Regions from separate parts of the Anthropogastromicrobium aceti genome, predicted to be linked through region 1. Evidence: predicted binding sites of a transcription regulator. Region 1 holds the regulator's gene; each other region holds the start of a gene.
What was found. The regulator Rex, encoded in region 1, represses fermentation and respiration genes when NADH is low (regulators of the CRP and FNR family bind a similar motif). The targets are predictions, from matches to a motif close to ATTGTTAANTANTTAACAAT.
Positions count from the first base shown of each region.

Region 2: the regulator Rex is predicted to act here: its motif matches at 2,026-2,045, upstream of serC (3-phosphoserine/phosphohydroxythreonine transaminase).
Region 3: the regulator Rex is predicted to act here: its motif matches at 1,832-1,851, upstream of gap (type I glyceraldehyde-3-phosphate dehydrogenase).
Region 4: the regulator Rex is predicted to act here: its motif matches at 1,682-1,701, upstream of LKD48_RS01855 (L-lactate dehydrogenase).

Region 1 covers NZ_JAJEQN010000032.1:28,571-31,767, forward strand. The annotation lists gene prfA (peptide chain release factor 1) at 1-591, shown strand, start outside; gene LKD48_RS11950 (methylglyoxal synthase) at 719-1,114, shown strand; gene LKD48_RS11955 (redox-sensing transcriptional repressor Rex) at 1,233-1,865, shown strand; gene LKD48_RS11960 (NAD(P)H-hydrate dehydratase) at 1,868-3,197, shown strand, end outside.
Region 2 covers NZ_JAJEQN010000004.1:45,386-48,582, forward strand. The annotation lists gene LKD48_RS02325 (phosphoglycerate dehydrogenase) at 1-781, opposite strand, end outside; gene serC (3-phosphoserine/phosphohydroxythreonine transaminase) at 778-1,863, opposite strand; gene LKD48_RS02335 (ABC transporter ATP-binding protein) at 2,135-3,193, shown strand; gene LKD48_RS02340 (ABC transporter permease subunit) at 3,177-3,197, shown strand, end outside.
Region 3 covers NZ_JAJEQN010000018.1:15,852-19,048, reverse strand. The annotation lists gene LKD48_RS08330 (phosphoglycerate kinase) at 1-656, opposite strand, end outside; gene gap (type I glyceraldehyde-3-phosphate dehydrogenase) at 762-1,778, opposite strand; gene LKD48_RS08320 (histidinol-phosphatase HisJ family protein) at 2,010-2,861, shown strand; gene LKD48_RS08315 (DegV family protein) at 2,965-3,197, opposite strand, start outside.
Region 4 covers NZ_JAJEQN010000003.1:90,416-93,612, forward strand. The annotation lists gene fumC (class II fumarate hydratase) at 1-565, opposite strand, end outside; gene LKD48_RS01855 (L-lactate dehydrogenase) at 685-1,635, opposite strand; gene LKD48_RS01860 (homoserine O-succinyltransferase) at 1,827-2,729, opposite strand; gene ligA (NAD-dependent DNA ligase LigA) at 2,771-3,197, opposite strand, start outside.

The DNA of each region.
Region 1 (3,197 bases):
ATGATCTCCGGACAGGGTGCTTATTCTAGACTTAAATATGAAAGCGGTGTGCATCGTGTTCAGCGTGTGCCTGAGACAGAAAGCGGCGGACGAATCCATACGTCAACAGCAACAGTTGCAATCATGCCGGAGGCAGAGGATGTCGATGTTGTCATTGATATGAATGACTGTAAGTTTGATGTATTCCGTGCATCAGGAAATGGCGGCCAGTGTGTCAATACGACAGATTCAGCTGTACGTCTGACTCATATTCCAACAGGAATCGTAATTTCCTGTCAGGACGAAAAGTCTCAGCTTAAAAATAAAGATAAGGCATTAAAGGTACTTCGTGCTAAGTTGTTTGAACTTGAGACAGCAAAGAAGCAGGATGAGCAGGCAAAGTACAGACGAAGCCAGATTGGAACAGGAGACCGTTCTGAGAAAATTCGTACTTATAATTTTCCGCAGAGCCGCGTGACAGATCACAGAATCAAGCTGACACTTTATAAACTTGATGCCATTATGGACGGTGATCTCTTTGAATTGATTGACAGTCTGACAGCAGCAGATCAGGCAGAAAAACTGTCGAATATGGAAAATCAGACAATGTAGTTTTACAAAAAGTGTTGTGCTATTTTGTGTAAATTGCTCTTTTTTGACAAAATCATCAAAAAAATATAGACTTTCTGAAAAAATATGATATAATTCTTTTTAGCTATGTGGAAAGGAAGGATTAGATATGAACATTGGACTTACCGCTCATAACAGCAAAAAGACGCTGCTGGAAAGTTTTTGCATTGCGTATAAAGGCATTTTTAAGAAGCATACGCTGATTGCGACCAATGCGACAGCAAACCACATTGCCAAAGCGACAGGCATGAAAGTGACCAGTTTGCTTCCGGGTCAGATGGGAGGCTCGAAGCAGATGCAAAATATGATCGCAAACAATGATATCGATCTGGTTATATTTTTTCACAGTGCTGATTTAGAGCAGGATGCAGAAAGTATGAATCTGGCTGAGATTTCACGGTTGTGTGATATGTATAATATCCCTCTGGCGACAAACATCGCCACCGCAGAGTCACTTGTATTGTGTCTTGACCGAGGTGATATGGAGTGGAGAGATTACAAATAGTACGCAGTTATGCACAGAATGCAGCCTTAAGGCTGCATTCATTTGTTTTTAAGCAATATTTAATTTAAAACTTAAAAACAGATAATAAAATTTATAAGCAATTAAAAAAGGAGACATCATGGAGCATAGAGAAATATCCAGAGCTGTTATCAAACGGTTGCCGCGGTATTATCGTTATCTGGGAGAACTTATGCAGGAGGGCGTAGAGCGAATTTCTTCCGGAGAATTATCCAAAAGAATGCAGATCACAGCATCACAGATTAGGCAGGATCTGAATAATTTTGGAGGTTTCGGACAGCAGGGATACGGCTATAATGTAAAGTATCTTTATCATGAAATCGGAAAAATATTGGGGCTTGATAAGACATACAATTTAATTATAATCGGTGCAGGAAATCTTGGTCAGGCGATTGCAAATTATGCCAATTTTGAGCGTCGTGGTTTTGTTGCAAAGGCAATGTTTGATACAAATTCACAGTTAAAGGGAAAGACTGTGCGTGGTATTCCAGTTTATTCAATGGATGACCTGGAAGATTATATCAGAAATAACGATGTTCAGATTGCAGCACTGACTCTTCCAAAGGCAGGAGCAGAGGCAGCAGCAAAAAGACTTATTAAGATCGGCATTCGCGGTATCTGGAATTTTGCCCACACTGATCTTCGTGTACCAGATGATGTGGTTGTAGAAAATGTTCATTTGTCAGAGAGTTTGATGCGTATTTCATATCGTCTTAGCAATCAGGAGGAATAATCATGAAGCAGCTGTTGACAGGAAAGCAGATGAAGCAGGCGGACACATGGTCAATTAAAGAGTTTGGAATGGAAAGCCTGATTTTGATGGAGCGTGCAGCGCTTTGTGCAGCACAGCACATCATGTCAGTGCAAAAACCAGGATGCGTCTTTATTATGTGCGGCATGGGAAATAATGGTGCTGATGGACTGGCAATGGCAAGAATCCTCTCACAAAACGGCTGGTCTGTTAGAATCGCTGCTATTGGACAAATCGAGAAGGCAACTAAGGAATGGCTCTATCAAAAATCACTTTTAGACAAAATGGAAATTTTGCCCGTGCAATACTTTTATGAGTCAGATGATAAGGATGAAGAAGAATACAGATCAGCACTTTCAAATCTTTATGTGCCGGCGCAGGTGTATGTGGATGCTCTATTTGGCGTTGGCTTGTCGCGCAAGGTGAGTGGAGTTTACCGCGCTGCTATTGAAGAATGGAACGAACATAAAAAGAAGTGCGGTGCATATGGTGTTGCTGTTGATATATGCTCTGGTTTAGACGCAAAAAGCGGACAGGTGCTCGGTGCATATGTTAAGGCAGATGTACAGATCACATTTGGCTATGGAAAAGTAGGTCAGTTTCTGTATCCAGGTGCATCATTATCAGATCAGACAATCACATGCGATATAGGTATGCCAAATGAAGCCGTTTATCATGTAGACGGATTTCCATTTAATTGTCTTGAAAAATCTGATGCAAAAGACTGGCTTGGCAGCCGTTGTTTGTGGGGCAATAAGGGGACGTTTGGTCGTGTTGTGATTATTGCAGGAAGCAGCGGCATGGCAGGAGCCGCATATTTGTCGGCACTTGCTGCCTATCGCACAGGAGCAGGTCTTGTTGATATTGTCACACCCAAATGCAATCGTCTGGTTTTACAGCAGCTGCTTCCAGAGGCAGTGCTCCATTGTATTTCAGAAATTTCTGAAATTTCAAAAGATGAAGACGAAGAACAGCTGGCATATCTGCGAAATGAGGTACTTCCAAAGGCAAAAGCTATTGTGATTGGACCAGGACTTTCAACTGATACCTTAGCAAAAAAGCTTTTGGATATGGTCTTAGAGTGGAACAGATCACAAAATTGTCCTATTGTTATTGATGCAGATGCCTTAAATCTGCTTGCGATGAGAACAAATATTGATCATGCAGAATACCTTGGAGAAAATGTGATTCTTACGCCGCATCCAGGTGAGCTTGGTCGTTTGATGAACTCCTCTGCGAAAGAGGCAGCTAAAAATCTTCTATATTTTGCAGAAGAATTACAAAAAAAGTTTGGCTGTATATGCGTCTGCAAGG
Region 2 (3,197 bases), on a different contig from region 1:
TTACAACAGCTGGATTCGGGAAGTCTGTAACATAGCGAGAAACCTTGCCGCTTGCAAGAGCATCAGCCATGTCAGCATCATTTACAAGAATATCTCTTGCAAAATTTAAGATCTTGACACCATCCTTCATTTGATCAAAAGCACGCTTATTCAGCATACCCTTTGTAGAGTCAAGTGCAGGAACATGGATGGTGATGTAATCACACTGATTATAGATTTCATCATTATCCTTTACGATTGTAATGTGGTGAGAGAGACGAACTGCATTCTGGATGCTTAAATAAGGATCGCAGCCAAAAACCTCCATTCCAAGCTCACTTGCAGCATTTGCAACAAGAACACCGATTGCACCAAGTCCGATTACGCCAAGCTTCTTTCCCTTAATTTCATTTCCAGCAAAAGCCTTCTTTGCCTTCTCAGCTGTCTTTGCAATATTTGGGTCATCCTTATTTTCACGTACCCAGTGACAGCCGCCTGCAATATCACGTGAAGCAAGCATGAGTCCTGCAATAACGAGTTCCTTTACACCATTTGCATTTGCACCTGGTGTATTAAAAACAACAATACCTTTTTTTGCGCAGGAATCAAGCGGAATATTATTCACACCGGCACCGGCACGTCCAATTGCAAGAAGAGAATCAGGAAGTGTCATTTCATGCATAGAAGCACTGCGAAGAAGCACAGCATCAGCATTTTCAATCGAATCAGCGATGCAGTATGTATCATCAAAACGGCTCATTCCGGCATTAGAAATTGGATTTAAGCAATAAACACTTTTCATTTCAAATTCTCCTCCTCAAACTTTTTCATAAATGCAACAAGTGCCTCTACACCTTCCTTTGGCATTGCATTATAGATACTTGCACGCATACCGCCTACAGTGCGATGACCCTTTAAGTTAACAAAACCGGCAGCCTCAGCTTCCTTTACAAATTTGGCATCAAGCTCTTTGTCGCCAGTTACAAATGGAACATTCATTAAAGAACGAGAGGACGGCTCAACTGTACCGTGAAACAGCTTGCTAGAATCAAGATAGTCATAGAGGATCTTTGCCTTTTCTACATTTCTTCTTTGCATTTCCTCGAGACCGCCCATTTTCTTAAGCCACTTGAAGACCTTGCCGCAGATATAAATACCATAGCATGGAGGTGTATTGTAAAGAGAATCAGCATCTGCATGGATCTTGTAGCGAAGCATGGTAGGTGTTCCTGGAAGAACATCATCAGTAATAAGGTCTTCACGGATGATTGCAATTACAACACCGGCAGGACCGACATTTTTCTGAACACCGCCGTAAAGCATACCATATTTAGTAACATCAACCGGCTCAGATAAGAAGCAGGAAGAGATATCAGCTACAAGTGTTTTTCCCTTTGTATTTGGAAGTGTGTGGAATTTGGTGCCGTAGATAGTGTTGTTTTCACAGATATAAACATAGTCGGCATCGTCATCGATTGGAAGATCAGAACAGTCTGGAATATAAGAAAATGTTTTGTCAGCACTAGAAGCGACAACGTTAACCTCGCCGTAGAGCTCAGCTTCTTTAGCAGCCTTCTTTGCCCACTGACCGGTTACAATATAATCAGCTTTCTTATTTTTCATCAGGTTCATTGGGATCATAGCAAACTGCTGGGATGCACCACCCTGTAAAAATAAAACCTTATAATTGTCCGGAATATTCATCAGTTCACGAAGATCAGCCTCAGCCTCTTTAATGATTGCATCGTAAACCTTAGAACGATGGCTCATCTCCATGACAGACATACCACTTCCCTGATAGTCAAGCATTTCATCTGCAGCCTCCTGCAGTACCTCCTCTGGCAGCACAGCTGGACCAGCAGAAAAATTATAAACTCTTCCCATAAAGAAACCTCCTTATCACTGCATTAGATATTATCGGGCGGTCAAAGACCGGTGAGATGCAGTAATTCACTATGGTGCTTTACCATATTAAAGTCTAATATAATACTCAATTAGAAATAAGTCAATACCTAATTTCAATAATTCTTCACAAGAGGACAAACAATGGACACAAATTTATCAAAGAGTCGTCACATTTGGCGCCTAACATTACAAACGATAGCAAAACAGCAATAAGGCTGTTTGCAAAAATGAGATGCAGGAGGACAAGACTTTGATTGAAGTAACAGGTCTGGTAAAAAAATATGGAAACCATGTGGCTGTCGATCATTTAAGCTTTCGTCTGGAGCCAGGAAAGATTTATGGCTTTCTTGGTCCAAACGGAGCTGGAAAATCAACTACCATGAATATGATGACCGGATATATCGGCCCTACAGAGGGAACGATTTTAATTAATGGTCACGATATCGTGAAGGAACCAGCAGAGGCGAAGCGCTGTATAGGCTATCTGCCGGAGCTTCCGCCGCTGTATACAGATATGACAGTATGGGAATATCTTGAATTTGCAGCACAGTTAAAAAATATCCCGGCGAAAAAGCGTCAGGAGAGCATTTTAAATGCTATGAAGATGACTGGACTTGTCGATGTAGCAAAAAGACTTATCAAAAATCTTTCAAAGGGCTACCGTCAGAGAGTCGGTTTTGCACAGGCTGTGCTTGGCATGCCGGAAATCATAATCCTTGATGAGCCGACTGTAGGTCTTGACCCAATTCAGATTATTGAGATTCGTTCACTTATTAAGGAGCTTGCAAAAGAGCATACCGTTATTTTAAGCTCACATATCCTTTCCGAGATTAGTGCCGTATGCGATGAGATTTTAATTATCTCTCACGGAAGACTAGTTGCAAGTGATACAACAGAAAATCTGATGCACTACATGGATAGTGATGCTATGCTTGAAATCAGCATAAGGGCGCCAAAGGAGCAGGCAAAGAACAGCTTTGCACAGCTTCATCATGTTGTAGCAGTTTTGGAAGCCACAAAGCAGAATGAGGATGATAAGCATCTGAATTTGACCTCATTTGAGATACGTACAGATGGCGCTGATGTGCGCGAAGCTGTATTTGGTATCTGCGCAGAAAAAAATTGGCCTATTTATGAGATGAAATATTCAAAGGCAACACTTGAGGATGTCTTTATGGAGCTGACTGCCGACAATAAGGCTCATGAAGAAGAGATGGATGAGATTAAAAAATCGGCAGAAGAGGCCGTAAAGGAAGCAGAGCAGACAAAGCAGGCCAATAAGGAGGATGACAATGAAAGCAATATTTAACAGA
Region 3 (3,197 bases), on a different contig from region 1:
TCAAGCAGGTTGGAGATAACGTTTAACTTATCTGCTACCTTTGCTCCACCAAGGATTGCTACAAACGGACGAACCGGATTCTCTACAGCATTTCCTAAGAATGCGATTTCCTTCTCCATCAGATAACCAACTGCGTTTGTGCCGCCCTTAGCGCTGATGAACTTGGTAACGCCTGCTACAGATGCGTGTGCTCTGTGTGCGGAACCAAATGCGTCACATACATAATCGTCTGCTAAATCTGCTAACTCCTTGGAGAACTCCTCACCGTTCTTTGTCTCCTCAGCACCGCGGAAACGGGTATTCTGAAGAAGAACTACATCTCCGTCCTTCATTTCAGCTACAGCCTTTGTTGCAGCCTCGCCAGTTACGTGGTAATCGGATACGAATACAACCGGCTTTCCTAACTTCTCGGACAGTCTCTCTGCTACTGGAGCTAAGGACTCCTTCTCATTCGGGCCATTCTTTACCTTGCCTAAGTGAGAGCAAAGGATTACCTTTGCGCCGCCGTCGATCAGCTTCTGGATGGTCGGCAGTGCAGCCTTAATACGGGTATCATCAGTAATCTTGCCGTCCTTTAACGGTACATTGAAATCACAACGAACAAGAACTCTTCTTCCCTGAAGGTTCTTAAGATCGTCAACAGTCTTCTTTAACATGGAATTTTCTCCCTTCTGATTACGGGGCAGTTTGCTGCCCTCGTATTAAAAAGAGGCCCGGTCCTTTCAGACCGGACCCCGTAGGTCTTTGCGCTTAAGCGAAACTTATGCTAACTCAGCGAAGTACTTAATTGTACGAACCATCTGGCTAGTATAGGAGTTCTCGTTGTCATACCAAGAAACAACCTGTACCTGATACAGATCATCACCAAGCTTGGAAACCATAGTCTGGGTAGCATCGAACAGAGAACCAAATCTCATACCGATAACGTCGGAAGATACGATCGGATCAGTGTTGTAACCGAAGGACTCGGAAGCTGCTGCCTTCATAGCTGCGTTGATACCCTCAACGGTAACGTCGCTGCCCTTAACAACTGCAACAAGGATAGTGGTGGAACCTGTCGGAACCGGAACACGCTGTGCGGAACCGATCAGCTTGCCGTTTAACTCTGGGATAACCAGGCCGATTGCCTTAGCTGCACCAGTAGAGTTTGGAACGATGTTAGCTGCACCAGCACGTGCTCTTCTTAAGTCACCCTTTCTGTGCGGTCCATCAAGGATCATCTGATCTCCGGTGTAAGCATGGATGGTGGACATGATACCGCTCTGGATTGGAGCGTAATCGTTCAGAGCCTTAGCCATTGGTGCTAAGCAGTTTGTTGTACAGGAAGCTGCGGAGATGATGTTATCCTCAGCGGTCAGAGTCTTCTCATTTACAGAGTAAACGATAGTCTTCAGATCGTTTCCAGCCGGAGCGGAGATAACAACCTTCTTTGCACCAGCGTCGATATGAGCCTGTGCCTTAGCCTTGGAAGTATAGAATCCAGTACACTCAAGAACTACATCTACACCGATCTCTCCCCACGGAAGCTCAGCTGCGTTTGCCATCTTATAGATAGTGATCTTCTTTCCGCAAACTTCGATGTAATCGTCTCCTGCTACTACAGAATCAGCGTACTGATACTTTCCCTGTGCTGTATCATACTTTAACAGGTGAGCCAGCATAGCCGGGCTTGTTAAATCGTTGATTGCTACTACCTCATAACCTTCAGCGTTGAACATCTGTCTGAAAGCAAGACGGCCAATACGGCCAAAACCATTAATTGCAACTTTTACTGCCATGATTTTTAATTCCTCCTAAAGAAATTTATTAGATTATATTATCACATAATTGCTTTGTTAAAATATAATCAATTACTGATATTTTACCTTATCCCGACAAATATATCAAGTGTTTTTCTTTCTTTTTCTTGTTTTTTTTTTAATTAGTTGGTTTGGATTGACTTTTATATGTAGACAGCGTATTCTTTTTACTGAAACTTACGTTAAACTGAATTGCAAGGAGCATTTATTATGATAAAATCTGATTTTCATGTTCATACATCTTTTTCTACTGACTCGGATACGCCTGCCAGGGAGCAAATTGAAGCGCTTATTAATAAGGGGATTACTGAGATTTGCATTACTGACCATCACGATATTGGCTACACTGCGATTGAGAAGGCTGATGTGAATACATCTGAAAGTACAAATACAAATATTGAGTCTCGTCCGTTTCGTATTAATCCTTTTGCCTATTATGAGGCGATTCTTGGCCTGATTCCTGAGTATTCTGACCGTGCCCGTATCTCAATTGGCGTGGAGCTTGGTCTTCGCACTGATTATCACCACAGTATTGAGGATTTTGCTGAGGTTTGTGCATGGGATTTTATTATTGGATCTACTCATGTAGTGAATGGACTTGACCCTTATTATCCGCAGTACTGGGAGGGCAAGTCAAAGCAACAGGGCATTATGGAATATTATGAGGCTACTCTTGCCAATATCCGCAAGCTTGACTGTTTTGATGTGTATGGTCATATTGATTATATTGTGCGCTATGCGCCTAATCAGCGTGAGAATTATTCGATTCTTGATTATAAGGATATCATTGATGAGATTTTGAAGCTTTTGATTCAAAATGGAAAGGGAATTGAATGTAATACGGCTGGCTTTAAATATGGACTTGGCGTTCCAAATCCAGAAAATTATGTGTTAAAGCGCTATCATGAGCTTGGCGGTGAGATTCTTACTATCGGCTCTGACGGTCACAAGCCTGAACACACGGCATATGCTTTTGATAAGGTTCCTGCTATTCTAGAATCATGCGGTATCCGCTACTACACAGTATTTCATGACAGAAAACCGATAATGCTGCCATTATAAGTCTTGTTATAAGCTTTACATAAAAAACTCAGGAGTGATCACAAGATGATCTGTTCCTGAGTTTTTTACTGCGTTTTAAGATATCGTGGTACCAGATTGCTTATCAGTATTTTAATACTTTTGTTGCTGTGATAGCAAGTGCTCCTGGTCCGATATGGCATGCTACACTTAAGGACAGATGGTCGATGTAGATATCATGTTCTGGGTAGATTGCCTTTACTTCATCACGAAATTCCTCTGCTGCTGCTAAATTATCGGTATGAGCTATTGCGATATATATATCTTCTGGTGATGACTTTCCATCGAAGCGCTCCTCAATATCCTTTGCAATGGCAT
Region 4 (3,197 bases), on a different contig from region 1:
TCGGAACTGCATCCTGAAGATGAGTACGACCACTCTTAACAACATCCTCATTCTCAGACTCAAGACGCTTTAAGGTCTCAGTCAGCTTATCCATAGCCGGGAACAGATTGTCCTCGATACTCATAGCTGCTGCGATATGAAGTGCAGTCGGGAATGTATCATTGGAGCTCTGTGACATATTAATGTGATCGTTTGGATGAAGAAGCTTCTTTCCTGCGATCTCATTTCCGCGGTTTGCGATAACCTCATTGCTGTTCATATTAGACTGTGTACCGCTTCCGGTCTGCCATACAGCAAGTGGGAAATGGTCCATCAGCTTGCCGCTAATTACATCGTCTGCCGCCTGGCAGATGATGTTCTTTCTTTCCTCATCCAGTTTACCAAGATTGAAATTTGCAATTGCAGCACCCTTCTTTAAGATACCAAATGCATGTACAATTTCAGTTGGCATCTTCTCAATACCAATCTTGAAATTCTGATAACTTCTCTGAGTCTGAGCAGCCCAGTAGCGATCTGCCGGAACCTGCATCTCGCCCATGGAATCTCTTTCAATACGATACTCCATAGTAAGTAGTCCTCCTTAAATTTGTAAATTCTGCTAAATGTAGAAAAAAAACATAAACAGACATAATTCTTTGGCGACGCCCCACAAGGCCCCGCCAAAGGTTGTCTGCTGCTTTTTAATTACTCAATATCCATTTCCTTAATAACAGCCTTAAGTGCTTCTGCACTTGCCTTAAACTTTGCAACCTCTTCATCTGTCAGCGTTGCCTCGATCTTGCCCTTTACACCGTTTGGTCCAATTACAGTTAAGCAGCTTGTGCAGACATCATCTACGCCATACTCACCATGCATCATGGAAGATACAACAGTTACAAGATCCTGAGCCCCCATCAATGCCTCACAGACATCAACAACAGAATTTGCTACGCCATAGAAGGTAGCACCCTTTCTCTTGATGATTTCTCCGCCGGACTTGCGTACATAGGTGATTACTTCATCTGGATCAAAATCATTTGCATCAATGCCAAGTCTTCTTGCACCCTTTGTGTACTCATCAAGCTTGATGCCTTCAACCGTTACCATACTCCATGGAATAAAGGAAGTATCTCCGTGCTCGCCGAAAACGTAGCCCTTGATGCTTCTTTGTGCAATTCCAAGCTCCTGAGAAAGCTTATAGGTAAGACGTACTGTATCAAGCAGTGTACCAGAACCAATTACCTGATTTTCCTTCATTCCTGAATACTTTAAGAATGCATAAGTCAGTACATCTACCGGATTTGCTACGATGATGCACAGTGCATTCGGTGCATGCTTTGCTACCTGAGGTGCAATGTTCTTCATGATTGCAACATTGGTCTTTGCTAACTCAATACGGGTCTGGCCAGGCTTTCTTGCTACACCAGAGGTAACAATCACAATATCAGAACCTGCTGCATCCTCGTAATCACCAGCAATCATGGAAATCGGATCTCTAAAACCAGTTCCCTGTGCCATATCCATGATCTCACCGTCTGCCTTATCCTTAAGGATATCGATCATGACGAGTTCTGATACATATGGCTTCAGTGATAAAATATGAGCAATTGTAGAACCAACGCTGCCTGCTCCAATAATAGTAATCTTACTTCCCATTATAAACTCCTTTCGTATTTCGCGAGATTGATATTTCATTAACGAACTTGTTATAAATATAACAAATCTTGCGTCAAATATCAAGTATATGAATATAGTTTTTTATTTTTCTGTAAAAAACACCGATACACATGCGAAAATCGTATTCATTATAATTCATTTTGCAGAATCACGCAAGTGTTTTGTACATATTACCATTTATATGGCGTCGCCTGATAAACATAAAAATTCAACCAGTTCGTATACAGCGTGTTAGCATGCCCTCTCCATGTAAGAAGCGGAGTTGTGGATGGATCATCGTTCTCATAATAATGAACCGGAACCTCTGCATCCATGCCTTTTGCCAGATCACGCTTATATTCTGCGTCGAGTGACATGCGGTCATACTCTGGATGACCAAGCAGATAAATATTTCCCTGATCGTCTTTAATCAGATAGCAGCCTGCCTCATCTGATTCTGCAAGCAGCATAAGATGTTCATTTGCTAACACATCATCTCTTTTTACGCCAAAGTAACGCGAATGCGGTGCGTAAAACACATCATCAAAGCTTCGCACAATAGGCTCACAGCGGTCAAGAAGACGGTGGCTATACACACCTGAAAGCTTCTTTCCTGTCGGTGTCTTTTGAATACCATAATGATAATAAAGACCGGCAAGTGCTCCCCAGCAAATATGAAACGTGCTCGTAACGTTTGTCTTTGACCATTCCATAATGCTCGCTAACTCCTCCCAGTAAGAAACTTCCTCAAACTCCATTGTCTCGACTGGGGCACCAGTTATGATCAGTCCGTCAAAGTACATATTTCGTACGGCTTCAAAGGTAGTATAAAATTTATTGATATGGCTGGCAGATGTGTGCTTTGACACATGACTGCTCACATTCATACAGGTAACATTGACCTGCAGCGGCGTATTTGACAGCGCACGAAGAAGCTGAATCTCATAATCCTGCTTTAGCGGCATCAAATTCAATATTACTATCTCGAGTGGACGGATCTGCTGCGTATCTGCACGCTCCTCTCCCATCATAAAAATATTTTCAGACTCGAGTACCTCCCTTGCAGGCAGGTCATTATCTACACGTATTGGCATAAGTTATTCTCTTTTCATATTTATTGAATACATTTTTTACGTTACTCGCCAGCTTCCATTTTTTTGCACAGATCAAGAAAATCCTCTTCTGAAAGGATAGAAACACCAAGCTCCTTTGCCTTTTTGTTTTTGGAAGAAGTTGATTCTTTGTCGTTATTAATAAGATAACTTGTCTTAGCTGATACACTCCCTGCTGCCTTGCCGCCATGCTTTTCAATATAGTTTTTCAGCTCATTTCTGTTTGCAAAATGATGGACAGATCCGGTAATCACAAATGTAAGGTTTTCAAGATACTGTTTTTCATTATTTTCTTCCAAAACAAGTTCCAGTTCCTTAAGGAGCGAATCTAACTGTCCCATTTTTTCTGAATCGTTAAAATAATCGCAGACAGCCTGTGCCATAACCTCGCCAATACCATCAACCGCAGTGAGTTCTTCTGCTGTGGCTGCCCTAAGCTTATCAAGATCT